One region of the Allobosea sp. 10L422 genome, then DNA from elsewhere that is predicted to be linked to it. Evidence: riboswitches for the same ligand, from Rfam matches in the RefSeq annotation. Region 1 holds a riboswitch; each other region holds the start of a gene.

The links. A riboswitch is a leader RNA that binds a small molecule or an ion and turns the genes downstream of it on or off. The one in region 1 is predicted to bind cobalamin.
Region 2: another riboswitch for cobalamin. It lies ahead of AC1DEZ_RS16710 (ribonucleoside-diphosphate reductase subunit alpha); the one in region 1 lies ahead of AC1DEZ_RS12270 (ABC transporter substrate-binding protein).
Region 3: another riboswitch for cobalamin. It lies ahead of AC1DEZ_RS20985 (TonB-dependent receptor plug domain-containing protein); the one in region 1 lies ahead of AC1DEZ_RS12270 (ABC transporter substrate-binding protein).

The regions. Positions count from the first base shown of each region.
Region 1 is NZ_JBFTJI010000005.1:91,188-99,140, forward strand. It holds gene AC1DEZ_RS12240 (alpha/beta fold hydrolase) at 1-291, shown strand, start outside; gene AC1DEZ_RS12245 (bifunctional enoyl-CoA hydratase/phosphate acetyltransferase) at 301-1,248, shown strand; gene AC1DEZ_RS12250 (acetate/propionate family kinase) at 1,245-2,351, shown strand; gene AC1DEZ_RS12255 (protein-tyrosine phosphatase family protein) at 2,374-2,904, shown strand; gene AC1DEZ_RS12260 (ABC transporter ATP-binding protein) at 2,942-3,727, opposite strand; gene AC1DEZ_RS12265 (FecCD family ABC transporter permease) at 3,724-4,767, opposite strand; gene AC1DEZ_RS12270 (ABC transporter substrate-binding protein) at 4,764-5,795, opposite strand; cobalamin riboswitch at 6,069-6,278, opposite strand; gene AC1DEZ_RS12275 (1-aminocyclopropane-1-carboxylate deaminase/D-cysteine desulfhydrase) at 6,313-7,317, opposite strand; gene AC1DEZ_RS12280 ((R)-mandelonitrile lyase) at 7,342-7,737, opposite strand; gene AC1DEZ_RS12285 (IclR family transcriptional regulator) at 7,893-7,953, opposite strand, start outside.
Region 2 is NZ_JBFTJI010000008.1:51,317-59,269, forward strand. It holds gene AC1DEZ_RS16685 (copper resistance CopC/CopD family protein) at 1-95, opposite strand, end outside; gene AC1DEZ_RS16690 (YcnI family copper-binding membrane protein) at 143-658, opposite strand; gene AC1DEZ_RS16695 (hypothetical protein) at 1,003-1,395, opposite strand; gene AC1DEZ_RS16700 (hypothetical protein) at 1,510-1,662, opposite strand; gene AC1DEZ_RS16705 (ribonucleotide-diphosphate reductase subunit beta) at 1,665-2,792, opposite strand; gene AC1DEZ_RS16710 (ribonucleoside-diphosphate reductase subunit alpha) at 2,947-5,862, opposite strand; cobalamin riboswitch at 5,974-6,175, opposite strand; gene AC1DEZ_RS16715 (short-chain fatty acyl-CoA regulator family protein) at 6,306-7,724, opposite strand; gene AC1DEZ_RS16720 (isocitrate lyase) at 7,858-7,953, shown strand, end outside.
Region 3 is NZ_JBFTJI010000012.1:31,452-39,404, reverse strand. It holds gene AC1DEZ_RS21005 (DUF6538 domain-containing protein) at 16-1,119, shown strand; gene AC1DEZ_RS21000 (hypothetical protein) at 1,260-1,592, opposite strand; gene AC1DEZ_RS20995 (GNAT family N-acetyltransferase) at 1,902-2,447, opposite strand; gene AC1DEZ_RS20990 (Orn/Lys/Arg family decarboxylase) at 2,462-4,831, opposite strand; cobalamin riboswitch at 5,070-5,269, shown strand; gene AC1DEZ_RS20985 (TonB-dependent receptor plug domain-containing protein) at 5,393-7,333, shown strand; gene AC1DEZ_RS20980 (cytochrome c3 family protein) at 7,470-7,953, opposite strand, start outside.

The DNA of each region.
Region 1 (7,953 bases):
GCCATCGAGCAGATCTTCAAGGACAACCGCTTCGCCAAGGGCGAGTTCGTCGGGCTGGGCCGGCGCCTGAGCCTGAAGGACGTGACCTGCCCGGTCTATCTCCTGGCTGGCGCCGGGGACGACATCACCACCAGCGAGCAGGTCTTTGCGGCGGAGGACCTCGTCGGCACGCCGAAGAAGAAGATCGAGAAGAAGTTGGTGCCCGGCGGCCATATCGGCCTGTTCATGGGCCGCAAGACGCTTGGCGAAACCTGGCCCGGCATCGCCCGCTGGATCGCCGCGCAGAGCTAGAGAGGCGCCATGACGACGCTAACCTCCACCGAATATTTCCGCCTCGCGCTAGGCCGTTGCGAGGATCTCCCGGCGGTGCGGACCGGGGTGGTGCATCCCGTCAAGGCCAATGTGATCGAGGCGGTGGCCGACGCCGTGGCTGAGCAGCTCATCGATCCCGTGCTGATCGGTCCGGCCGCGCGCATCCATGCCGCCGCGCAGGAGGCCGGCATCGACATCTCGCCCTGGCAGGTCATCGATACCGAGCACAGCCATCAGGCGGCGGCGAAGGCGGTATCGCTGGCCGCCGCCGGCGAGCTCGAGGCGCTGATGAAGGGTTCGCTGCACACCGACGAACTGCTGGGCGCGGTCGTGCACGCCGATTCCGGCCTGCGGACCGAGCGGCGAATCTCCCATGCCTTCGTGATGCACATCGAGAGCTATCCCAAGCCCTTCATCATCACCGACGCCGCGGTCAACATCTCGCCCGATCTCGCCGCCAAGGCGGACATCGTCCAGAACGCCGTCAATCTCTGGCATGTCGCGCTGAACGGCATCGACGAGTTGCCCAAGGTCGCGGTGCTGGCGGCCGTCGAGACCGTGAACCCGCGCATGACAGCGACGCTCGATGCTGCCGCGCTTTCGAAGATGGCTGATCGAGGCCAGATCACCGACGCCATCGTCGACGGGCCGCTCGCCTTCGATAACGCCATCAGCGCGGAAGCGGCGAAGGAGAAGGGCATCGTCTCGGCCGTTGCCGGCCATGCCGACATCCTGCTCGTGCCCGAGATCGAGGCCGGCAACATGCTGGCCAAACAGCTCACCTTCCTCGGCGGCGCCGATGCGGCCGGGATCGTGCTTGGCGCGCGTGTGCCGATCATCCTGACGAGCCGGGCCGACAATCTGCGGGCGCGCCTACTCTCCTGCGTCCTGGCGGTTCTTCTGGCTGATGCGCGGCGCACGGGGCGGCTCAGGTGATCGATACCATCCTCGTCCTCAACGCCGGCTCATCCAGCCTGAAATTTCAGGTTTTCCGCAGCGACGACCTTAGCGTGCTCGCGCGCGGCAAGGCGGTGCGTCTCGGCGAGCCGGAGCCGGCCATGGATGCAGGCCTCGCGGACGGCCCGCGCGAGCGCATCGCGCTGCCGCAGGCCTGCGACCACGATACGGCGCTCTCCGCCGTCCTCGCCTTTGTCGACCGCCACGACGATGGCTGGAGCATGAAGGCGGTTGCCCACCGCATCGTCCATGGTGGCGAACGTTATGCCGATCCGGTCGTGCTGACGCCCGAGATCTTCGCCGCGCTGGAGGCGCTCTCGCCGCTGGCGCCGCTGCATCAGCCGCACAATCTCGCCGCGGTGGCGGCCGCCCGGCGCCTAATGGCCGACGTCCCCAACGTCGCCTGCTTCGATACCGCCTTCCACGCGCGGCACGATGCGCTCACCCATGAATTCGCGCTGGAGCAGGGACTGCGCGACAAGGGCATCCGCCGCTACGGCTTCCACGGCCTCTCCTATCAATGGCTGGAGATCGTGCTGGCCGAGCGGCATCCCGACCTCCATGCCGGCCGCGTCGTTGCTGCCCATCTCGGCAATGGCGCAAGCCTCTGTGCCATCCGGGGCGGGCGCAGCATCGATACGACGATGGGGATGACGACGCTCGACGGGTTGCCGATGGGCACGCGCTGCGGCGCGCTCGACGCCGGAGCGGTGCTCTACATGTTCCAGAGCCTGGGCATGAATGCGGGGGAGGTTTCGAACGCGCTCTATGAGCGCTCCGGCCTGCTCGGCCTCTCCGGCCTCTCCAACGACGTCGAGACGCTGCTGAACAGCGACGATCCCCGCGCGCGCTTCGCCCTCGATTATTTCACGCTGAAGGTCGCGCAGTTCAGCGCGGCGATGGCGGCGGCGATGGGCGGCATCGATGGCCTCATCTTCACCGGCGGCATCGGCGAACATGCCGCGCCGGTCCGTAGCGCGATCCTCGATCGCCTCACCTTCCTCGGCGATTTCAAGGTTCTGGTGATCCCGGCTAATGAGGAGAAGGTCATGGCTGTTCAGGCGAAGGCGCTGCTCGCCTGAGCGATAAGCAGGGGAGGCTGCGATGATCAGCGCCCGAACGGGTTTCATGCGACGCGTCGACCTGCCGGCGGCGATCGCCGGCGCCCTCTGGCTTGGGCCGATGCCGGGCCGGCTGCGGCCGCTGGTGGACGATCTGGCCGATCTGGCCCGGCGAGGCATCGCCCGCATCATCTGCCTGACGCCCTTCGAGGAGATCGAGTTGAAGGCGCCGGACTACGCCGCGCGGCAGTCCGACCTCGGCATCCCCGTCACATGCTTCCCGATCGGCGATTTCGGCGTTCCCGATGATGGCGGCGGCCTGAAGGCTCTCGCCGAACAGGCTGCTCGCGATCTCGAAGCGGGCAGGCAGCTGTTTGTTCACTGCGCCGCCGGCATCGGCCGGACCGGCATGGTCGCGACCTGTATCCTGGTTGCGCTCGGCCTGAGTGGTGCCGACGCGGTCGCAGCCATCGCCGCCGCCGGCTCGGGGCCGGAGACGGAGATCCAGAAGCAGCTGGTCGCGCGCTACGCCGAAGAGGCTGTGCATCCCGGAGACAAGACCTCCGGCTCGTGAGCGGGGTGCAAGACCTGCGGCACATTGGTGCCGGCCGTCACGCGCCCGCTTCGTCACGCTCCAGATCGACCAGATACTCGATATGGCGGCGTCCGGCGGTGCCCGGCCGGATCGCCACGGCGACACCGAAGACTTCGCGGATCGTCTCCTCCGTCAGCACAGATTCCGGAGCGCCCGCAACCAGCAGGCGCCCGTGATGCAGCAGCGCGATCTCGTCGCAGAACAGCGCGGCGAGGTTGAGATCGTGCAGCGCGACGATGCAGGTGATGCCGAGCCGCCGGATCAGCGTCAGAATAGAGAGTTGGTGCTGGATGTCGAGATGGTTGGTCGGCTCGTCGAGGATGAGCTCGCTCGGCTCCTGCGCCAGCGCCCGGGCGATGTGGACGCGCTGGCGCTCCCCGCCCGATAGCGTGTGCCAGAGCTGCTCGTGCCTCTCGGCGAGCCCGACGCGGGCGAGCGCCGCGTTGACGGCGGCCTCGTCCGCAGCGGCCCAGGAGGCGAGCGCGGCGCGATGCGGCGTGCGGCCGAGGCGCACGACGTCGCAGACCGAGAGCTGGACCTCGGTCGTCGCCTGCTGCTCGACGAAGGCAAGCCGGCGCGCCAGTTCGCGGCGTGGCACGGCGGCGATGTCGCGCGCGTCGAGCGTCACGACGCCGCTCGCCACGTTGCGCAATCGGCAGAGCAGCCGGAGCAGGCTCGATTTGCCCGAGCCGTTGGGGCCGATCAAGCCGAGGATGCGGCCGGGAGCGGCATGAAGCGTCACGCCGTCGACGATCATCCGTCCGGCTGCGCCCCAGCGCACATCTTGGGTCGCGAGCGTCATGCGGGCTTCCGGGCGCGGTAGAGGATCAGCGCGAAGGCCGGTGCGCCGAACAACGCGGTGACCACGCCGATCGGCAGGATCTGCTGCGGCACCAGCACGCGCGAGAGGATATCGGCGAGGATCATGAAGATCGCGCCGATGACGAGGCTGGCCGGCAGCAGCCGGGCATGGCCCGAGCCGACGAGGAAGCGCGCGGCATGGGGGATGACGAGGCCGACGAAGCCGATCGTGCCGACGATGCTGACCATCGCGGCGGTCATCACGGCGGTCGTTGCGAACAGGACGATCCTCACGCGCATTACCGCCACGCCCAGTGAGGCGGCGGCGTCGGCGCCGAACGCGAAGGCATCGAGCGCCTTGGCGTGCAGCATGCAGATGCCGAAGCCGATCAGCGCAACCGGGGTCGCGATCCACAGATCCGGCCAGCGCACCCCGCCGAAATTGCCCAGCAGCCAGAACATCACGCCGCGCGCCTGCTCGGCGCTGGCGAGCGTCGTCACGATGGTTGCGGTCGCGGCGTTGAAAAGCTGCGAGGCGGCGACGCCGGCCAGGATGACGCGGTCGCTCGCGCCGCCGGCCCCCGCCGCTAGCAGCGCGACGACGGCAAGCGCCGCGCAGGCGCCGATGAAGGCGCCGGTCGACAGGCTGACCGCCATGCCGCCGATGCCGACCCCGAGGATCAGCACCGCGACGGCGCCGGTGGAGGCGCCGGCCGAGATGCCGAGGATATAGGGCTCGGCCAGCGGGTTGCGCAGCAGCGCCTGCAGGATCACGCCGGAAAGCGCCAGCGCCCCGCCGCATAGCCCCGCCATCAGCGCCCGGCTCAGGCGGTAGTCGAAGATGACGCCCTGCTGGATCGCGCCGACCGGCAGGCCGAGATCGAACAATCCGTTGCCGAGCGCCTTGAGCGCGACATCGAACGGGATCGCCATCTCGCCGATCGTCACCGCCAGCGCCACCGAGACGGTAAGCGCCACCAGCGAGAGGAGCGCGATGCCGATCCGCGCCGGCCAATTCGGGCCGTGGGCGGCGTGGCTCAAGGGGTGAGGCCGAAGCTGGCGATCGCCTTGGCGAGCGTCTCGATCCCATCGACCGTGTCGAGCCCCGCGCGGGTCGCGCCCACGTCGATGATCACGACGCGGTTGTTCGTCACCGCGTCGAGCTTGCTGGCAACGGGGTCGGTCTTCAGGAATGCGAGCTTCTTTTCGATGTCATCAGCCGGGAAGCGGCGGCGGTCCATCTTCACGGTGACGATTACGGCCGGGTTGGCGGCGGCGATGCTCTCCCAGCCGACCAGCGGCCATTCCTCATTGGTGGTGATGATGTTGCGCGCCCCGAGCTTGGACAGGATATAGGCGGGCACGCCGTTCCTACCGGCCATGAAGCCGTCGCCCTTGATGTCCTTGCTGGAGAACCAGACGACGACGGGCACATCCTGCGCTTTCAGCTTCGCGACGGACTCGACCGCCTTGTCCTCGCGCGCCTTCAGTTCGGCGACAAGCTTCTCTGCGCGGTCGGAAACATCGAAGATCTGCCCGAACTCGCGGATGTTGCGATAGACCAGCTCCATCGAGAACATCTGCGTGCGCACGCCGTCACCCGGGCCTGAATTGTCCTTGCCGACGCAATCGGTCGGCGAGACATAGGTCGGCACCTTCACCTTGTGGAACTGGTCGCGCTTGCCGACGATGCCGTTCGGCCCGACATGCCATTCGAACATCGCGGTGACGAGATCGGGCTCCTGCCCGACCACCGCCTCGAAGCTCGGATCATTGTCGGCGAGGCGCTTCACCTTGGCGTTGACGGCCTCATAGGGCTTGGCCACCGGCGAGAACCAGACGGCGGTGCCGACCACCCGGTCTCCGAGGCCGAGCGCGTAGAGAATCTCTGTCTGGGTCTGGCCGATCGCGACCACGCGCTTGGGCGGTGCGTTGAAGGTGATGGTCTCCCGGCAATTCTCCAGCGTCAGCGGGTATTGCGTCGGCGCTGCGGCGACCGGCGCGGCGAACAGGACAAGGCCGGCTGCGGCGGCGAAAAGGGTGGGCAGCAGCGAAAAGGCGGGACGCATGGGGGCAACCGGGCTGACGCGGGCACCGCGTCGGCGAAACCGGGCGGTTTCGGCGCGATGTTCACAAGATGTAACAATGTTGCATTTCTCATAGGTCGCACGACGTGGACGCGTCAAGCGTGTCGCGGCCCTTGCGGCGGCCCGGCCGAAGATCATGGACATGGAATTCATCGCTCCCCGAGATGAGGCGGGGGAGCTTCGATGGATACGGCCGGAAGGCGCAGCTCTGGAGCCGGCCGCCGACGCGCACCCCTCCGGAACACCCCGCCCGAAAGACGCCTTGCGATCGCGGCAGGTCTCCTGGCTCACGGGTCGACGCCTGATCCGCCCGGCCTTCCCGGCGCAGGGCGCCAGTGGACGATGGACGGAGGGCTCGCCGCTTACAGTTGCGGGGGCAGCCTCGGCATTGGCGCGGGAAGCGCCTCACCGAATTCCCTCTTAGCTCCGGGCGTGACCCGGAGAACCTCGATCGAGCGGCACCATAGAGCGGCGCCGAAGCCCGTCAAGCGATACGACGTTAGGTCAGCGTCCGGAACAGGCTGAATTGCGAGAAGAGCGCGGCGGTGCCGCCGGTATGGAGCACGCAAGCGGGCTCGCCGCCGGCAATCCCTCCATCGGCAACCCGCTCGAGGAAGCAGGCGCAGGTCTTCGCGGTGTAGACATGTTCGATCAGGATGCCCTCGGTGCGCGCGAAGCTCAGGATGGCCGCTTCCGAGGCCGGAGTCGGGGCGCCCCAGCCGTCGCCGAGATAGCCCATGTGATAATGCAGGGGCGCGGCCTCCAGCGAGTCGACGTCGAGCCCCGTCCGCTCCCGCAGGCCCTCGTAGATCGCCCGGACACGCCCCGCCAGCTCCGTCAGCGCATACTCGACGCTGACGAGATGGATGCGGAAGGGGTGCCCCAGCAGGGCGTTGCCGAAGAGGAAGCCAGCCTCGGTCGGCCCCATCGAGCCGGCAAGAAAGACATGCTTGATCGGGGCTTCTTCACCTTGCGACTGCTCATGCAGCTCGAAGGCGGCCCGAACATAACCCATCGCGCCCAGCACGGGATCGCCGACGATGTAGGGCGTCCGGCCCTGCCGGGCGAGTTCTGCGGCGGCCGCTGCAAGCGCCGCGTTGCGCTGGCTTTCATCGACCGGTCCGAGGAAGCGCAACTCCGCGCCGAACAGCCGGTTGAGGAAGGAGGCCTGGCGGTTCTCCTGCGTGTCGGCCGCATTGTGCAGGACGAGGCAGTCGAGCCCGACGAGCGAAGCCGCCGCGGCCGTCAGACGGCAGAGATTGGAGCTGGCGCCGCCGCCTACTAGGAGGATATCGGCCTTCTGCCGCAGCGCGTCCCCCAGCCAGTATTCAAGGCTCCGCAGCTTGTTGCCGCCGAGCGCGATTGGCATCAGATCATCGCGCTTGGCGTAGATGCCGGGCCGCGCGAGCTTCTCCTCGAAACGGTGCAGCCGCTGAAGCGGCGTCGGAGTGTCGAGCAGAACGTGGCGGGCCTCGCGCAGGAGGCTGGAGAGCTCAGGCTTCATCGTTTCGCCCCACTATGCCGGCCATCAGCCGCCATACTGGTCGTCGGAGACCTGCTCCAGCCACTCCACGACCTTGCCGTTCTCGGCTTCCTGAACGGCGATATGGGTCATCCCGGTCGAAGGCGCCGCGCCGTGCCAGTGCTTTTCGCCGGGCGGGAACCAGACAACGTCGCCGGGCCGGATCTCCTCGATCGGACCGCCCCAGCGCTGCACCCGGCCGACCCCGCTGACGACGATCAGCGTCTGGCCGAGGGGATGCGTATGCCAGGCCGTCCGCGCCCCCGGCTCGAAGGTGACGCTCGCGCCCTGCACGCGCTCCGGCGCATGCGGATTGAAGAGCGGGTCGATCCGGACCGATCCGGTGAACCAGTCGGCCGGTCCTTTTCCGGATGGGCGCGAGCCCGCGCGCATGATCTCCATGACGATCTCCTGATGGTTTGAACTGCGGCGACCGGGAATCGGTGCTGTCGACAGCCACGCGAAGCCCATTGTTTCGGCAGGAGGGGATCACCCGAAGACTGCGACCGTCAAGGCCTCTCGCGCTGGTCGCAACGGCGTTCTCGATTGGGACTTTCTCAGAGCGAGAGCTGCGAACCCGCCTCCCGGCAGGAGGCCTTGAGCGCGAGCAGGATCGCC
Region 2 (7,953 bases), on a different contig from region 1:
TTCAGCGCCGCATGCGCCCAGGCGAGACCGGGCGCCCCGGCGCCAACCAGAGCAAGGAGAAGCAGCAGCAAATAGCGGCGGAATCGGACTGACATGGCTAATCCTCGCGGCGGAGCGCAGGATGCGCCCCGCCGCCAAGCGGTCACTTCGCGGGGGTGAGCTTCACGCCCGGCGCCGGGAACTTGTAATCGTCCGCTACCTTCCCGGCGGCCGGAATCTCGATCCAGCGCTCGACGGCGCCGCCCTCGCATTCCTGCACGACCGGCATATAGAGCGTCGTGTCGGCCTTCAGATCCTTGGTCAGATAGCCGCGCAGGACGAACTCGTCGTAATGCTCGTCGAGCAGCTTGCCGCCGCTCCAGACCACTTCCCTCACGCCCTCGGAAGTCGGCGTGCCGTAGTAGTCGTAGGACTTGTCGTACTTGCCCTTGACGGTCTCGAGGGTCCAGCCCGGCTTCGGCATCGGCTTCACGGCGATGACGCCTTCCGGAATCTGGACGCGGACCTTGGTCGTCGCCGCGCCCTTGCAGCCATGCGGTACGCGGAGCACCGCCTTGTAGGTCGAGCCGAGGGCGGCTGAGGGGCCTTCAAGCGTGATATGCGCGAAAGCCGGGCCGGCAGCGATGAGGCCGGCCACTGCGAGAAGATATTTCATGATGCTTGCCCTTGCTGATTGAGGCCGTTTCGTCGGCCGGTTTGCGACAGGCTGGCAGCCCGCCGGATTGGGAAAAGCGGGGAACGACAGTGCGGAAGAGATGCGCCATGCGGCAACCCAGCGGCGGCAAGTGGCCGCTCGCGTCCGCCCAGGACATCATCGATGAGCGCGATGGCGGCTGCGAGCGCGCCTGTCGCGAAGCAGCCCGCAAGGCGAGCCGGGGGATGGGATGGCATGGCACCGAATCCGCGCCGTGCCGGCGTCGGATCGGGCTATGAAGCGCGTCACAACGGCCGGCGGCAGGCTGAAGTCAGCCGTCGCGGACGCTCAGGGCGCCGGACGGCGGCTCAGACGATAGCCGGAGGCGCGCGCGGGTTAGCGAGAGAATGCTCGGACAGGAATCCGACGGGCCGGTCGAGCCGGCGAGCGAAGGCGACCTGATCGACCGGCCGATGCAGCAGTAGCTGGAATTCCGGCTGCGCCGGATCGGCTCCAGCGAGCATTGGGCAGCCGGCCGTGCAGCAGCTCATGCCGGCATGGCTCTGCGATTTGTCATGATCGCTTCCCGTCTGCACATCGCCGCCCGGCGCGCAGTGCGTCAACGCGAGTGTGCGGTCGAGCGAGAGCGCATTGGCGTATGTACCGGCGGCGAAGCCAGCGAACAGGGCCTGGATCACGAGCAGATAGGCCGCGAAAATCGCGACCCAGCTCCTGACATCAGATCCGCTGCGATGGCTCAAAGCATCGACCTCCGATGCCTCGATATCACCGACGCGGCCGAGATCAAATGGCTTTGCGGTCGCAGGCTGCGTCGGCTTCTCCGCTCGCAATTGGCCAGGAGCGCATTGATCCGCTCAGGCGAGCCCCGGGCATCGGGAAGCTCGGCGCGCCGCCGATGCGAGCCCGCTCGGTTCCGCCGCTGGTTCGTTTCCGAGCATGTGTTCCGCGATGATGCGCTCGACGGCCAACTCGGCGGCGCCGCCATATTCGGTCGCCTCGCCGGTCATCCTCACTCCCAGCTCAGCGCGCCCCCGTTCTGGTACTCGATGACGCGGGTCTCGAAAAAATTCTTCTCCTTCTTCAGGTCCATCGCCTCGCTCATCCAGGGGAACGGGTTCTCGGCCTCGGCGAAGACTGCGGCCAGGCCAAGCTGGGCGCAGCGGCGGTTGGCGATGAAGTGCATGTACTGCTCGCAAAGCGCGGCGTTCAGCCCGAGGAAGCCCCTCGGCATCGTGTCGCGGCCATAGGCGGCTTCGAGCTCCGCGGCTTCCCGGAGCATGCCGCGCACCTCGTCCTGGAAGGCCTTGGTCCAGAGATGCGGGTTCTCGATCTTGATCTGGTTGATGACGTCGATGCCGAAGTTCAGATGGATCGACTCGTCGCGCAGGATGTACTGGTACTGCTCGGCGATCCCCACCATCTTGTTACGCCGGCCGAGCGAGAGGATTTGCGCGAAGCCCGTGTAAAACCACATCCCCTCGAAGATCACGTAGAAGGTGATCAGGTCGCGCAGCAGGGCCTGGTCGTTCTCCGGCGTGCCGGTGCAGAACTCCGGGTTCTCGATGCTCTGCGTGTGCTTCAGCGCCCAGGCCGCCTTGTCGGTGATCGAGGGCACCTCGCGATACATGTTGAACAGTTCGCCCTCGTCGAAGCCGAGACTCTCGACGATGTACTGGAAGGTGTGGGTGTGGATCGCCTCCTCGAAGGCCTGGCGCAGCAGGTACTGCCGGCACTCCGGGTTGGTCAGGTGGCGGTAGATCGCCAGCACGATGTTGTTGGCGACGAGGCTCTCGGACGCCGCGAAGAAGCCGAGATTGCGCTTGAGCATGCGCCGCTCGTCCTCGCTGAGCCCGTCCTTCGACTTCCACAGCGCGATGTCGGCCTGCATCGAGACCTCGGTCGGCATCCAGTGGTTGTTGCAGCCGGAGAGGTACTTCTCCCAGGCCCATTTGTACTTGAGCGGCAGGAGCTGGTTCACGTCGGCGCGCGCGTTGATCATGCGCTTGTCGTCGACCGTGACGCGTCCGCCGTTGCGGTCGATCTCGCCGAGGCCGGTGGCATCGACGACAGGCGATGGGTTGGTCAGGATGGCGGGATTGGCCGGGGCCGCCGGCTTGGTGTCGGACCAGTCGAGCATGGGATGTTCCGTTCAATGGAGTGCGGGGCGTCATGCTCGGGCTTGACCCGAGCATCTCTTGCCGAGGAGGCTCTAGCGCCTCGTCCTGCCGGAGATTCTCGGGTCTGCGCTTCGCTTCGCCCGAGGATGACGCGGATTGCGATGAAGGCGGCCGTTACTGGCAAGCTTCGCAGGTCGGATCGTCGATCGAACAGGCGTTTGGCACGGCCACGCCGTTTTCCAGCGGGATGTCGATGATGATTGGCGCGGCGGCCTTGGCAGCGACCGGCACGGTGGCCGAGACCGCATTGAGCTTGCCGTCGGTGCCCTTCAGCGTCGACTTCTCGACGTGGGTCGCCGACAGCGCCCGCAGGTAATAGGTCGTCTTCAGGCCCAGCCGCCACGCCAGCCGATAGGCCTCGTCGAGCTTCCGGCCGGAGGGCTGCGCCATGTAGAGGTTCAGCGATTGGCCCTGGTCGATCCATTTCTGGCGTCGGGCGGCGGCGCGGATTAGCCACTCGGTCGGGATTTCGAAGGAGGTCGCGTAGAGCGCCTTCAGGTCCGCCGGGACGCGGTCGATCTGGCTGACCTTGCCGTCGTAGTATTTGAGGTCCGAGACCATCACCTCGTCCCAGAGCCCCCTCGCCTTCAGGTCATGGACGAGCCCGGCATTCACCACGGTGAAGTCGCCCGACATGTTCGCCTTGACGTAGAGCTGGCTGTAGGACGGCTCGATCGACTGCGAGACGCCGACGATGTTCGAGATCGTCGCGGTCGGCGCGATCGCCATCGTGTTCGAGTTGCGCATGCCGGTGGTCTTCACCCGCTCGCGCAGGCCCTGCCAGTCCAGCGTCGCCGAGCGATCCAGCTCGGCATCGCGATCGCGGGCTTCCGAGAGGATGTCGAGCGAGTCGATCGGCAAGATGCCCTTCGACCAGAGCGAACCCTCGAAGCTCGGGTAGCGGCCGCGCTCGGCGGCAAGATCGACCGAGGCCGAGATCGCATGAAAGCTGATCGCCTCCATTGACGTATCGGCGAAGGCGACGGCCTCCTCCGACGCCGTCGGCAGGCGCAGCGTCTGGAGCGCGTCCTGGAAGCCCATGATGCCGAGCCCAACCGGACGGTGGCGCAGGTTCGAGCGGCGCGCTTCCGGGATCGTGTAGAAATTGATGTCGACGACGTTGTCGAGCATGCGCATCGCCGTCTTCACGGTCCGCGCCAGCCGAGCCTGGTCGAGCCCGTCGGGGCCGACGTGGGCGGCGAGATTGACCGAGCCGAGATTGCAGACCGCGACCTCGTCGGCCGAGGTGTTGAGGGTGATCTCGGTGCAAAGATTGGATGAATGCACCACTCCGGCATGTTGCTGTGGTGAGCGGAGATTGCAGGCGTCCTTGAAGGTGATCCAGGGATGGCCGGTCTCGAACAGCATGGTCAGCATGCGTCGCCAGAGATCGACGGCCTTCAACTTCTTATGGACACGCAGCTCGCCGCGGGCGGCCTTCGCCTCATAGGTCTCGTAGGCTTCCCGGAACGGCTTGCCATAGAGATCGTGCAGGTCCGGCACCTCGTCGGGCGAGAACAGCGTCCAGTCGCCGCCCGCCTCGACGCGCTGCATGAACAGGTCGGGAATCCAGTTCGCCGTGTTCATGTCATGGGTGCGGCGGCGGTCGTCGCCGGTGTTCTTGCGGAGGTCGAGGAACTCCTCGATATCGACATGCCAGGTCTCGAGATAGGCGCAGACCGCGCCCTTGCGCTTGCCGCCCTGGTTGACCGCGATGGCTGTATCGTTGGCAACCTTGAGGAACGGTACGACGCCCTGGCTCTCGCCATTGGTGCCCTTGATATGGGCGCCCAAGCCCCGCACCGGCGTCCAGTCATTGCCGAGCCCGCCGGAATATTTGGCGAGCAGGGCGTTGTCCTTCACTGCCTTGAAGATGCCGTCGAGGTCGTCGGCGACCGTGGTCAGGAAGCAGGAGGAGAGTTGCGGACGCAGCGTGCCCGAATTGAACAGGGTCGGCGTCGAGGCCATGAAATCGAAGGACGACAGCAGGTCGTAGAACTCGATCGCCCGCGCTTCCCGGTCGATCTCGCGGATGGCGAGGCCCATGGCGACGCGCATAAAGAAGGCCTGCGGCAGCTCGAAGCGGTTGCCACGGACATGCAGGAAGTAGCGGTCGTAAAGCGTCTGGAAGCCGAGGTAGTCGAATTGCAGGTCGCGCTCCGGCTTCAGCGCCGTAGCGATACGGACAATGTCGAAGCGGCCGAGCTCGGGATCGATCAGTTCGTTCTCGATGCCGGTCTTGAGGTAGGCCGCGAAATAGTCGCCGTAGCCGGCGGCCATCTCTTCCTGCGTCGCCTGCTCGGTATGACCCTGGACGAAGGTGAGCGCCTCGCGGCGCAGTTTGTCGAGCAGCAGGCGGGCCGAGACCTTGGCGTAGTTCGGCTCGCTCTCGATCAACGTGCGGGCAGCTAGGATCGGCGCCAGCGCCAGCTCGTCGAGCGAAATGCCGTCATAGAGGTTGCGGCGGGTTTCCGTCAGGATCGGCTCGGCCGCGACACCATCGAGACCGGCGCAGGCCTCGCGCACCACCTTGTCGAGGCGAGCAGAATCCAGCGGCACCATCGCGCCATCGGCCAGCTTCATTCGGAAGGCTGGTGCGGCCGACTTAGCAGGCTTCGCTTCAGACAGCGCCTTGGCTCGCTCGCGCGCGCGTTCCTCACGATAGAGCACATAGGCGCGAGCGACCTTGTGGTGCTCGCCGCGCATCAGCGCGAGCTCCACCTGATCCTGGACGTCCTCGATATGGAAGGTGCGGCCGTTCGCGGCGCGACGGGTCAGCCCGGCGACGACCTGGTCGGTCATTTCCGCGACGGCTTCGTGGATGCGACGCGAAGCGGCGGCGTTCGATCCCTCGACCGCCAGGAACGCCTTGGTCAGCGCGACCGAGATTTTCGAAGGGTCGAACGGCGTCACTGCGCCGTTGCGGCGAATGACCTGGTAGCCGGGTTCGCTAGCCGCGGCCTTGGCCACCACAGGATCGGCGGCCGGAGAAACGGCAACCGGCCGCTCGGCTTCAAGAGAAAGAGACATGGCATCAACCCCAAATGTTGGGGGCAAAGGCCAGAGCGGTTGCGTCGAGAAGGCGCGCGGCACCACAAGGCCGCGACCTGCCAAGCGCACCACCGGGACACCCCGCCCGTGGACGTTCATGGTGTCGCGGCAGGTCTCCTGGCTCGCGGGTCAGCGCTCTCGTCCCGTCTTCCCAAGACCTTGCGGTCTCAGTGACTCAATCGTGGACGTGAACTCGCCGCTTACAGTTGCGGGGGCAGCGCCGGCTTCGCACCGGCTTCCCTCTTAGCTCTCGATCTTGCGATTCGAGAGACCATCGACCACCAGATCTAGTGGCCAACGCTGTTCCGGTGTCAATAGGTCGCTATGCCCTTCATTCGGCGCCTTCGATCATCGCCACCGTCGGCCCGGCAGGCATACCGCAACGCGAGCCCAAGGCCTCGCCACGCCCAGTATGAAAGGCCTTACACGGCGTTGTACGGCACGAAGCCGTGCATGCGCTCGTCGATGGCGAGCGGCTTGCCGATCGGCGGGAAAGCCCGCTGCGGGCAGTTCGAGCGTTCGCAGACCTTGCAGCCGGCGCCGATCGGCGTCGCCGCGCTCGGGTCGCCCAGATCGAGGCCCTTCGAATAGACGAGGCGGCTCGCATGGCGGATATCGCAGCCAAGCCCGATCGAGAAGGTCTTGCCGATGTCGCCGTAGCCGCCAACCGCGTCGTTCACGGTGCGGGCGATCCAGAGATAGGTCCGCCCGTCCGGCATCTGCGCAGTCTGCGTCAGAATGCGCCCGGGCTGCGCGAAGGCTTCGTAGACGTTCCAGAGCGGACAGGTTCCGCCTACCCGCGAGAAGTGGAAATCGGTCGCGGATTGCCGCTTGGAGATATTGCCGGCCCGGTCGACCCGGACAAAAAAGAACGGCACGCCCGGCGCCCCCGGCCGCTGCAGCGACGACAGGCGGTGGCAGACGGATTCGAAGCCGACGCCGAAACGCCGGGCGAGGCGGTCGATATCGTAGCGCTCGGCCTCCGCTGCATCGAGGAAGGTGCGATAGGGCATGAGCAGCGCCGCGGCGAAGTGATTGGCGAGGCCAATGCGGGCGAGCGCGTGCACCTCCGCCGCCCCGGCCGCAGCCTCCTCGGCCAGCCGCCCTATCGCCTCCTCCATTTCCAGGAAGCCGATCTGCGTGGCTATCTGGAAGGCGCGCTGTCCGGGATCGAGGAGAGCCGAAAGGTGAAGCCGGCGCTCCTTCGGGTCATAGCGCCGCTGGGCCTGCCCCGCCATGTCATTGGAGAGCTGGATACGGACGCCATGCCGGCGATCGAGGCGGCGGGCTAGCCCCTCCGCCACCTGCCCGACCTTCAAATCCGCCGTTTCGAAGATGCGCTCCGCCGCTTCGTCGAGTTCGGAAAAATGATTGTGGTGCGCGTAGAAGAAGTCCCGCACCTGCTCATGCGGCATCAGCGCCCGGAAGGTCGCCTCGCCGCCGCTGCCGAGCCCGAGTTCGCCCGCCATCGCATCGGCCCGCTCCAGCGCGTTGCGGTAGCGCCGATGCAGCGCGACGACCGCCCGGCCGAGCGCGGGCATGTTCTCCACCACCTCGCGGATCTCGCTGACACTCACGGAATCGCCATTGGCCGGATCGGCGAAGACCTCGCGCAGGTCGGCGACCATCCGCGCCTCATCCCCTTCCGAGAAGAGCTGGACGTCGACGCCGAAGACCGCGTTGATCTTCAGCAGCACCTGGACGGTCAGCGGGCGCAGATTCTTCTCGATCTGGTTGAGATAGCTCGGCGACACCTCGAGCGCCTGAGCGAGCGCAAGCTGGGTCAAGCCGCGCTCTTCGCGCAGGCGCTTGAGGCGGACGCCCGCAAAGACCTTCTTCATAGGCAAGTTCCATTCGCAAAATTCGCAAACACGTCCTATGCCATTCGCATTATTTCACATTTTCAGTCATTTTGCGCCGCAGCAATAGCGAATATTGTGTGAGTTATTCTTATCAAACGAGAGGGCTTTCGCAATGGATGTGATCGGTTTCGACCCAGTCGCCGGACATCGCGGGACGAACACCGCCGCCAAGGCGCAGGCGGCTCCGCGCAAAACCTATTCGGAACTG
Region 3 (7,953 bases), on a different contig from region 1:
CTGGCAGAGGGCACGATGGCCGGCAAAATCAGGAACCTGCTCCCCCGGAATGGCCGATACTATGCTCGGCTAACGGTGCCCGCTCCGCTTCGCCCGATCGTAGGTAAGCGGGAACTGACTGAGCCCTTGGGGGCCGACCGCACCGTCGCGATTCGCCTGCTCTCTTCTGCGATCCATCGCATGCAGATGGAACTTGATCAGGCCCGCGACCGCGTGACAGCCCTCAACCCTGCCGCACCGTCCCGCCGCCGCCCCATGAGCGTTCGGCAGATGGCCCTCGCCCACTATGGCCGGGAGCTTGAACAGGACGATGCGGCCCGGAGCCTGCCGACCGGCTATGATCCGGCACACGCGGCGATGTTCCGCCCGACCTACTTTTACGCGCTTAAGAGGGCGGCGAGCGGTGGCGCTGAAGATGACGAGCTTGCCGCCCTAATCCAATGGGCCGTTGACGAGTTCGCGAATGATGGCAGCCCCGTTCCGGTCAAGGGCACCGAGGAATGGCGAACGCTCGCGCGGATGCTCGCCGGCGTGAAAGCCGAGACGATCGAAAACCAGAACCGGCGCGACCGTGGCGAGCCGGATGGTCCTGCCAAGCATCCAATGCTGATCCCGGCGACGGAACTCCCCTCGACTGTCGCCGAGGCGAAGCCGGCCTATCGGATCACCCGGCAGGACGTGCTGGCCTACAAGAACGCCCTGCTCGAAACCTCTGCGAACTATACGAAGCGCTTCCCCGACAAGACGCTCCCCGAAGCGATCCGGTCGAACAAGGCTCGCAAGGAGCCCTTCCCGACGCTCAACGCCACAACCATCAATGACAAGTGGCTATCCCGGCTCAGCGCCATGCTGACGTGGTGCGTCAACAACAGCGTCATTCCCGACACCCCCGCGAAGGGCGTCCGCGTCGATCAGAGCAATCGCGATCCTGACGAGGACCGCGACTATTTTCGCGAAGCCGACCTCCAGAAGATACTCGCCGCGCCCCTGTTCGATCCGTCGCCGAAGCTAACTGAAAAGCGTTGGGCGATGCTCATCGCGCTCTATAGCGGCATGCGCACATCGGAAAATTATATAGGATATTATACCTATTATAGGCTTTCGATCTTGATGAACTGACATTCATGTGTCAGAATCTTCGCCGTTGAGTTGGTGAAGGTCGAGTTGTGTTCCGCGAGTTAGTCGGCAGCGTAAAGAAGTCGCTTCGTTTCGGATTTGAGAGGAAGTCGATTCCCCTTTCTGATCCCGTCGTGGCTGAGCTATTCGGCGCGCTGCCGACTGCTTCTGGTGTTTCGGTTACTGCGCATACCGCCCTCAAGGTTCCCGCAGTTCTTCAGGCCGTGCGCCTGATTGCCGAAACTGTCGGCTCGCTTCCTTGCAAGCTCTATCGAGACGCTAACGGCAGCAAGGAGGCTGCAAAGGATCACACCGGCAACCGCCTCGCGCACAACCGCGTCAATGGCGTTGCGGATCACGTAGACGATGCCGCTCACCACGCGCCGGTCATCCACCCGTGGCACGCCATGCGAGAGCGGAAAATACGCCTCCATCTGCGCCATCTGACGCTCGCACAGCAGAAAAAAATCATCCATCACAGCATCCTCCCGGACACCGTGAATCACAGATCGATCCAAATTGGCAGGTCCTGAGCCTAGATTGCCCGGTTCTCCGCCAGATCATCGGAGTCTGCGATCAGGCGATCTGGCGATTCAGCGTACCGTCTTCTTGTCCCGATTTTCCCGGGAACCGCAATCCGCGTCTGCGACGCACGGCGCTGCGGCGGTGCACATTTGACCTGTCTCATATGGATGCTCCGGAAAATCGCTCGAGGCGGACGCTCCGTACCGGCTGCCAGGTCTCGATGATGCGCCTTCGGTCCTGCGCGGTGTCGAGCGGCAGGCTCAACCCGGCGGGATAGGCTGCGTAGCGCCCGCACCGAGCGACCTTTGAACCATGACGCTGTCGGACCATTTGCCATAGCGATAGGCGACCGCCGGCAGCAGGCCGACGCGGGCGAAGCCGAAGCGCTCGTGCAGCGTCAACGACGCCGTGTTCTCGGCGTCGATATAGCCGATCATCTGGCGGAACCCGGCGGCGGCGCAGGCGTCGATAAGGGCCTGCATCAGCAGCCGCCCGACGCCGCGGCCGAGATGTTCGTGATGGACGTAGATCGAATGCTTCACCGTGAAGCGGTAGGCCGGGCGTTTGCGAAACAGCACGACATAGGCATAGCCGACGACGTCGCCGCCCCGCGTCGCCACCAGATGCGGCAGCCGGCGGTTGCGCAGGTTCTTGCGCCGGTCGCGCAGATCGTCGGGCTCCGGCGTGCCGGTATCCTCGACGCCGGCCTCGATGCCGCGGCGGATATGCCGGCGATAGATCGCCAGCATCGGCTCGACATCGGTATCGCGCGACGGGCGGATGAGGATGGGGAGGTCGCTCTCCATGGTTTGTCGCGACCTCAGCCCTGGGCCTGCTCGCTGACGACATAGGTGTGGAGGCGCACCTGGCCGGCGGCATCGACCTCGCGATAGATGCCCTGAATCTCGACATCGAAGCCGGGAAAGGCGTTGAAGCTCGCCTCGAACATCTTGAGGTAGTCGATCATCGGCTTGGCCCGCGCGCAAAGCCTTTCGCCCGGGACGATGGTGGCGATGCCCGGCGGATAGACGACGAAAGGCGTCACCGCGATGCGGTTTTCGATGGCCCCGATCGGCAGGTAGTCGACATCGTTGCGCACAAGGCAGCGCGCCGCGTCATGCGGCGACATCGCCATCTCCGGCAGATGCTCGGGCGAGAACTGCCGGTTCTGCAGCCCGCTGACGTCATGGTCGCGGAAGAAGCGGTGCATCTCGCCGCAGAGATCGCGCAGCCGCACGCCGGCATAGCGGCCCGGCCGGCGGCGGGAGAACTCGGGGATGGCCTCCTCGAGCAGCGCGTTGTCGTCATGCAGCTTCTTGAAGGCGACGAGACCGCTGATCAGCGTGCCGGCCTTGCTCGCCTCGACGCCCGGCGTCAGCAGAAAGAGGAGCGAATTCAGGTCGTTCTTCTCGGCGACGATCCGGTTCTCGCGCAGGAACTGCGCGACGACCGGTGCGGGAATGCCGTGCTCGGCATAGGTCCCGCTCTCGCGGTCGAAGCCAGGCGTCAACAGGGTCAGCTTGTTGGGGTCGGTCATGGCGAAGCCCGACTCCATCCGCGTGAAGCCGTGCCAACTCGCATGGGGCGCGAGCTGCCAATAGGCCGGATTGCTTGCGAGCTGGTCGGTCGCGACCATTTCCCAGGCGACATCATGGACGGCGCCCTCGCGCGAGGCGTCGGCGATGCTGACCCGATCCGGCACGAAGGGCTCGAAGAACCAGCGCCGCTCGGGCCTCGTCTCCTTCTCCTCGAATTCGCGCCTGACCGCCCGGATCTTCTTGCGGAGCTCGATGCCGAGCCGGATCGTGTCGTCCCAGAGCACCTCTCCGGAACGGCCCTTCATCATCTGCGCGCCGACGTCGAGCGAGGCGAACAGCGGATAGAACGGCGAGGTCGAGGCATATTGCATGAAGCTCTCGTTGAAGCGCCGGTGCTCGACGCGCCGCTTCTGGCCCCTGATATGCCGATCCTTCATGTGGATCTGGGACGCCTGGCTGAAGCTCGCGAGCTGCTTGTGCGTCGACTGGGTCGCGATGATGCCGGGGGACTCCGGGCCGAGGCCGGAGAGGCCCATGGCGAAGCGGCCCGCATAGAGCGGATGGAACTTCATGAAGCCGGCCCAGGCTTCGTCGAAGAGGATGTAGTCGCAGAGGTGGCCGATCCGGTCGAGGATCATCTGCGCGCTGTGGATCGTGCCGTCATAGGTGCACTGTTCCACCACTGCGACCCGGAACGGGCGCGGCTTCCTCCAGGCGTCCGGGTCCTTGATAAGCGGATTGGTGCGGATGCGCTCGCGCAGCGCCTCCTCGTCGAAGCTCTCCCAGAGCATCGGGCCGATCAGCCCCCAGGCGTTGCGCGCGGTCGGGATATAGACCGGAATGCCCCCGGCGATCAGCAGCGCGCCGTGATGAGCCGCCTTGTGGTTGTTCCGGTCGAACAGCACGAGGTCGCCGTCCGAAACCAGCGCGGCGAGCGCGACCTTGTTGGAGGTCGAGGTGCCGTTCAGGACGAAATAGGTCTTCTCCGCCCCGAAAATTTGCGCCGCTTCCTTCTGCGCCTTCAGGGCCGGCCCCTCATGGGTCAGCAGGTCGCCGAGATCGAGCACGGAATTGTCGAGGTCGTCGCGGAACACAGCCTCGCCGAGATGCTCCATGAAGACGCGTCCGATCGGGCTACGGCTGTAGAAGACGCCGCCATTGTGTCCCGGGCAGGTCCAGAGATGGTTGCCTTCCTCGGCATAATCGACGAGCGCGCCGAAGAACGGCGTCTTCAGCGTCTCGGCATATTGCTTGAGACGGCTGATCAGGCTCTTGGCGATGAAGGGCGGGGTCTCCTCCGAGAGGAAGATATAGCCGTCGATGAAATCGAGCACCTCGACCGGTACGTCCTCGAAGCGCTTGCGGCGGATGAGCAGGATGATCGGAAAATCGAGGCCGCGCCGGCGCATCAGATTGATCAGCGCGGCAGTCTTGCCCTCAAGACCCTTCTTGCCCCAGTCGACCACCATGCAGCCGATGGCGGCATCGGTCTGGACCGCGATCTCGGCATCTTCGAGCTTGCGCGCCTTGACGACCTCGAAGCCCGAGCGCTCGATCTCCTCGATGATTTGGTTGAAGCGGATCCCTTCGAGATCCTCGGCATCGAAATTCGGCGTCGCGAACAGAAAGGTGAAGCGCCTGAAATAATCCATGCCGTCTCCGCTGGCGTGAACTTACGACACTGAGTGAGTCTTGCGACAATCCGGCGACCAACGATGCAACTGCATCAGCGAGGTCCCGGTGCCCCATCTTTCCCCGGAATTCAGGCCAAAGATGCGCAGCCCCGGCCGGAACGTCGGCTGGCCCGATCCCGTCTCGCCGGGGACTGTAGCAGATGGTGGTCTGCTGTCGCTGCAGCGCCAAGCCGGTTTGACGCGGCCGCATTTCCGCCCTAATCGTCGCCGCGACGGTTCCTTCACGGGATCAAAAGGGAACGCGGTGCGGGCGAATTTCTGCCCCATGCCGCGGCTGCCCCCGCAACTGTAAGCGGCGAGCCTTTCGCCAGACGCCACTGGGACCTCGGACCTGGGAAGGCGGCGTGAAGGCACCGACCCGCGAGCCAGGAGACCTGCCGTCAACCGTGGTCACACGCGAACACGTTCGGACGGGGTGCGCCGATCGCTGATTAGACTGTTTGCCGCCTCCCGCGCGGCCGATGGGAGATCGCGTTCGCGGTGACGTGCCACTGACGTCAACCGCCCGAGGTCTCCATCGTGAACGTCTTCTCTCCAGCCGCAGGACGCGGCCGCCTGCTGCTTTCCGCCTCCCTTCTCGCCCTCGCCTGCTCTGCCCCTGCCCTGGCGCAAAGCGACGCCGGCCCGGTCGCGCTCGACGAGATCGTGGTCAGCGCCACGGGGACGCCGACCCCGGCGCGCGAGATCGCGAGCTCCGTCACCGTCATCACTGCGAAGGAGATCGAGCAGCAGCAGCGCCGCACCCTGCCGCAGGCGCTCGCGACGGTGCCCGGCATGAACATCGTGCAGACCGGCGGGCCGGGCGGGCAGACCTCGGTCTTCATGCGCGGCACCAACTCGAACCACGTCAAGGTGCTCATCGACGGAATCGAGGCCAACGACCCCGCGACTCCCAATCGCTCCTTCGATTTCGGCTCGATGCTGACGGACGATATCGAGCGCATCGAGGTGCTGCGCGGCCCGCAGAGCGGCCTCTATGGGGCCAACGCGCTCGGCGGCGTGATCTCGATCACGACGAAGCGCGGCGAGGGTCCACCAAAGGCAACGGCACGCGTCGAGGCCGGCTCTCACGGCACATTCAACCAGTCTGCGGGCTTCAGCGGCGGCGACGACCGCTTCAACTACGCCTTCAACGCCGCCCACTTCCGCTCGGACGCGACCGATGTGACGCCACCGAACCTTGTCCCGCCGGGCCGGCGCATCAACCCCAATGCCTTCGACAATTACAACTATTCAGGCCGCGTCGGCGTTGCGCTCAGCGACACGCTGACACTCAACTGGATCGGCCGCTATCAAGACGGGCAGCTGCGTTTCACCAGCGACACCGGCTTCCCGAGCCGGCCTGCGCCCTATCGCTCGCTGCAGAACTACGCCCAGGCCTTCACCCGCGGCGAGGTCGTCTGGGACCCGTTCGGCGGGCGCTTCGTCAACACCTTCGGCGTCTCCTACACCAACCAGGACCGGGCAACGCGGACGGCGAACGGAACGACCGGCATCCTCGGCCTGCCCAACGAGAATCTGGGCGAGCGCACCAAGCTCGACTGGCGCGGCAATTTCGAGATCGCCAAGGGCCACAACCTGCTCATGGGCCTGCAATACGAGCGCGAGCGCCTGGATACGGGCCTCGTCGCCTCCAACGGCAACAAGGCTGGCTTCCTCGAATATCAGGGCAATATCCAGGACCGCTTCTTTCTGGTGGCCAATATCCGACGCGACGACGACGACAGCTATGGCGGCCACACCACCTACCGCATCGCCCCGGCGCTGATCATCCCCGGCACCGAGACCAAGCTGAAGGCGAGCTACGGCACCGGTTTCAAGGCGCCGACGCTCAACGAGCTCTTCGTCGACTATCGCCCCGGGTTCAATTTCCATGGCAATCCGAACCTGAATCCGGAAGAAAGCCGCGGCTGGGATGCCGGCTTCGAGCAGCCGCTTTTCGACCGGAAGCTGCAGTTCGGTGCGACGTGGTTCCAGAACGACATCGACAACCTGATCGTCACCAACGCCACCTTCGATTCCTATGCGAATGTCGGAAAGGCCAGAACCAAGGGCGTCGAGGCCTTCGCCGCGCTGGAGATTTCGCCGCAATTCCGCATCCGCGCCGACTACACCTTCACCCTCGCCAAGGACGAGATCGCGCGACAGGAGCTGCTGCGCCGGCCGCGACACAAGGCGAGCGCAACCGCGACATGGACGCCGACCGACAAGCTCACGCTCTCGGCGACGCTGCTCTACGTCGGCTCCTGGGTGGACGGCAATCGCGACTTCTCGGTCGCCCGAATGAACGCGAAGGGCGCGACGCTGGTCAATCTCGCGGCCGAATACAAGGCGACCGACAAGGTCACCGTGTTCGGCCGCATCGACAATCTCTTCGATAAGCGCTGGGAGAACCCCGTCGGCTTCCTGGTTCCGGGCCTCGGTGCCTTCGGCGGCATCAAGGTGGCCATCGGCGGCTGAGCGCGCCCCGCGCCCCGCGCGATTTTCGTGGCGTTGCCATGACGGCCTCCGCCGCCATGGCAATCGGCGTTGCGCCGGACGATGACACGCGCGACCGCCACGCCCGGCGCGGGCTGCCGCGAATGCGCCGGTCGATTCAGCGCTTCTCCATCTCCGCCAGATAGGTCCGCACGGCCCATTCAGGCCCGTGCCAGGAGGCGCTGCCCTTGCCCTGCAGCTCGGGCGCGTCCTTCCAGCCCGGCTCGATGCCGGTCATGTCCGGCAGCAGATGGGCGATGCCCTTGTGGCAGTCGATGCAGGTCTTCTCGCCGGTCACCAGGAAGCGGCTGTGGATCTCGGCCGCACGGCGCGTCTGTTTGGTGAAGTCCATCGCGACCGAGGAATGGCAGTTGCGGCATTCGAGCGAGTCGTTCGCCTTGAGCCGCGCCCATTCGTGCTTGGCGAGCTCGAGCCGGTGATTGAGGAACTTCTCGCGCGTCGAGATCGTGCCGAAGATCTTGCCCCAGACCTCCTTGGAGGCCTGCATCTTGCGGGCGATCTTGTCCGTCCAGTTATGCGGCACATGGCAGTCCGGGCAGGTCGCGCGCACGCCCGAGCGGTTCGAGAAATGCACCGTCGAT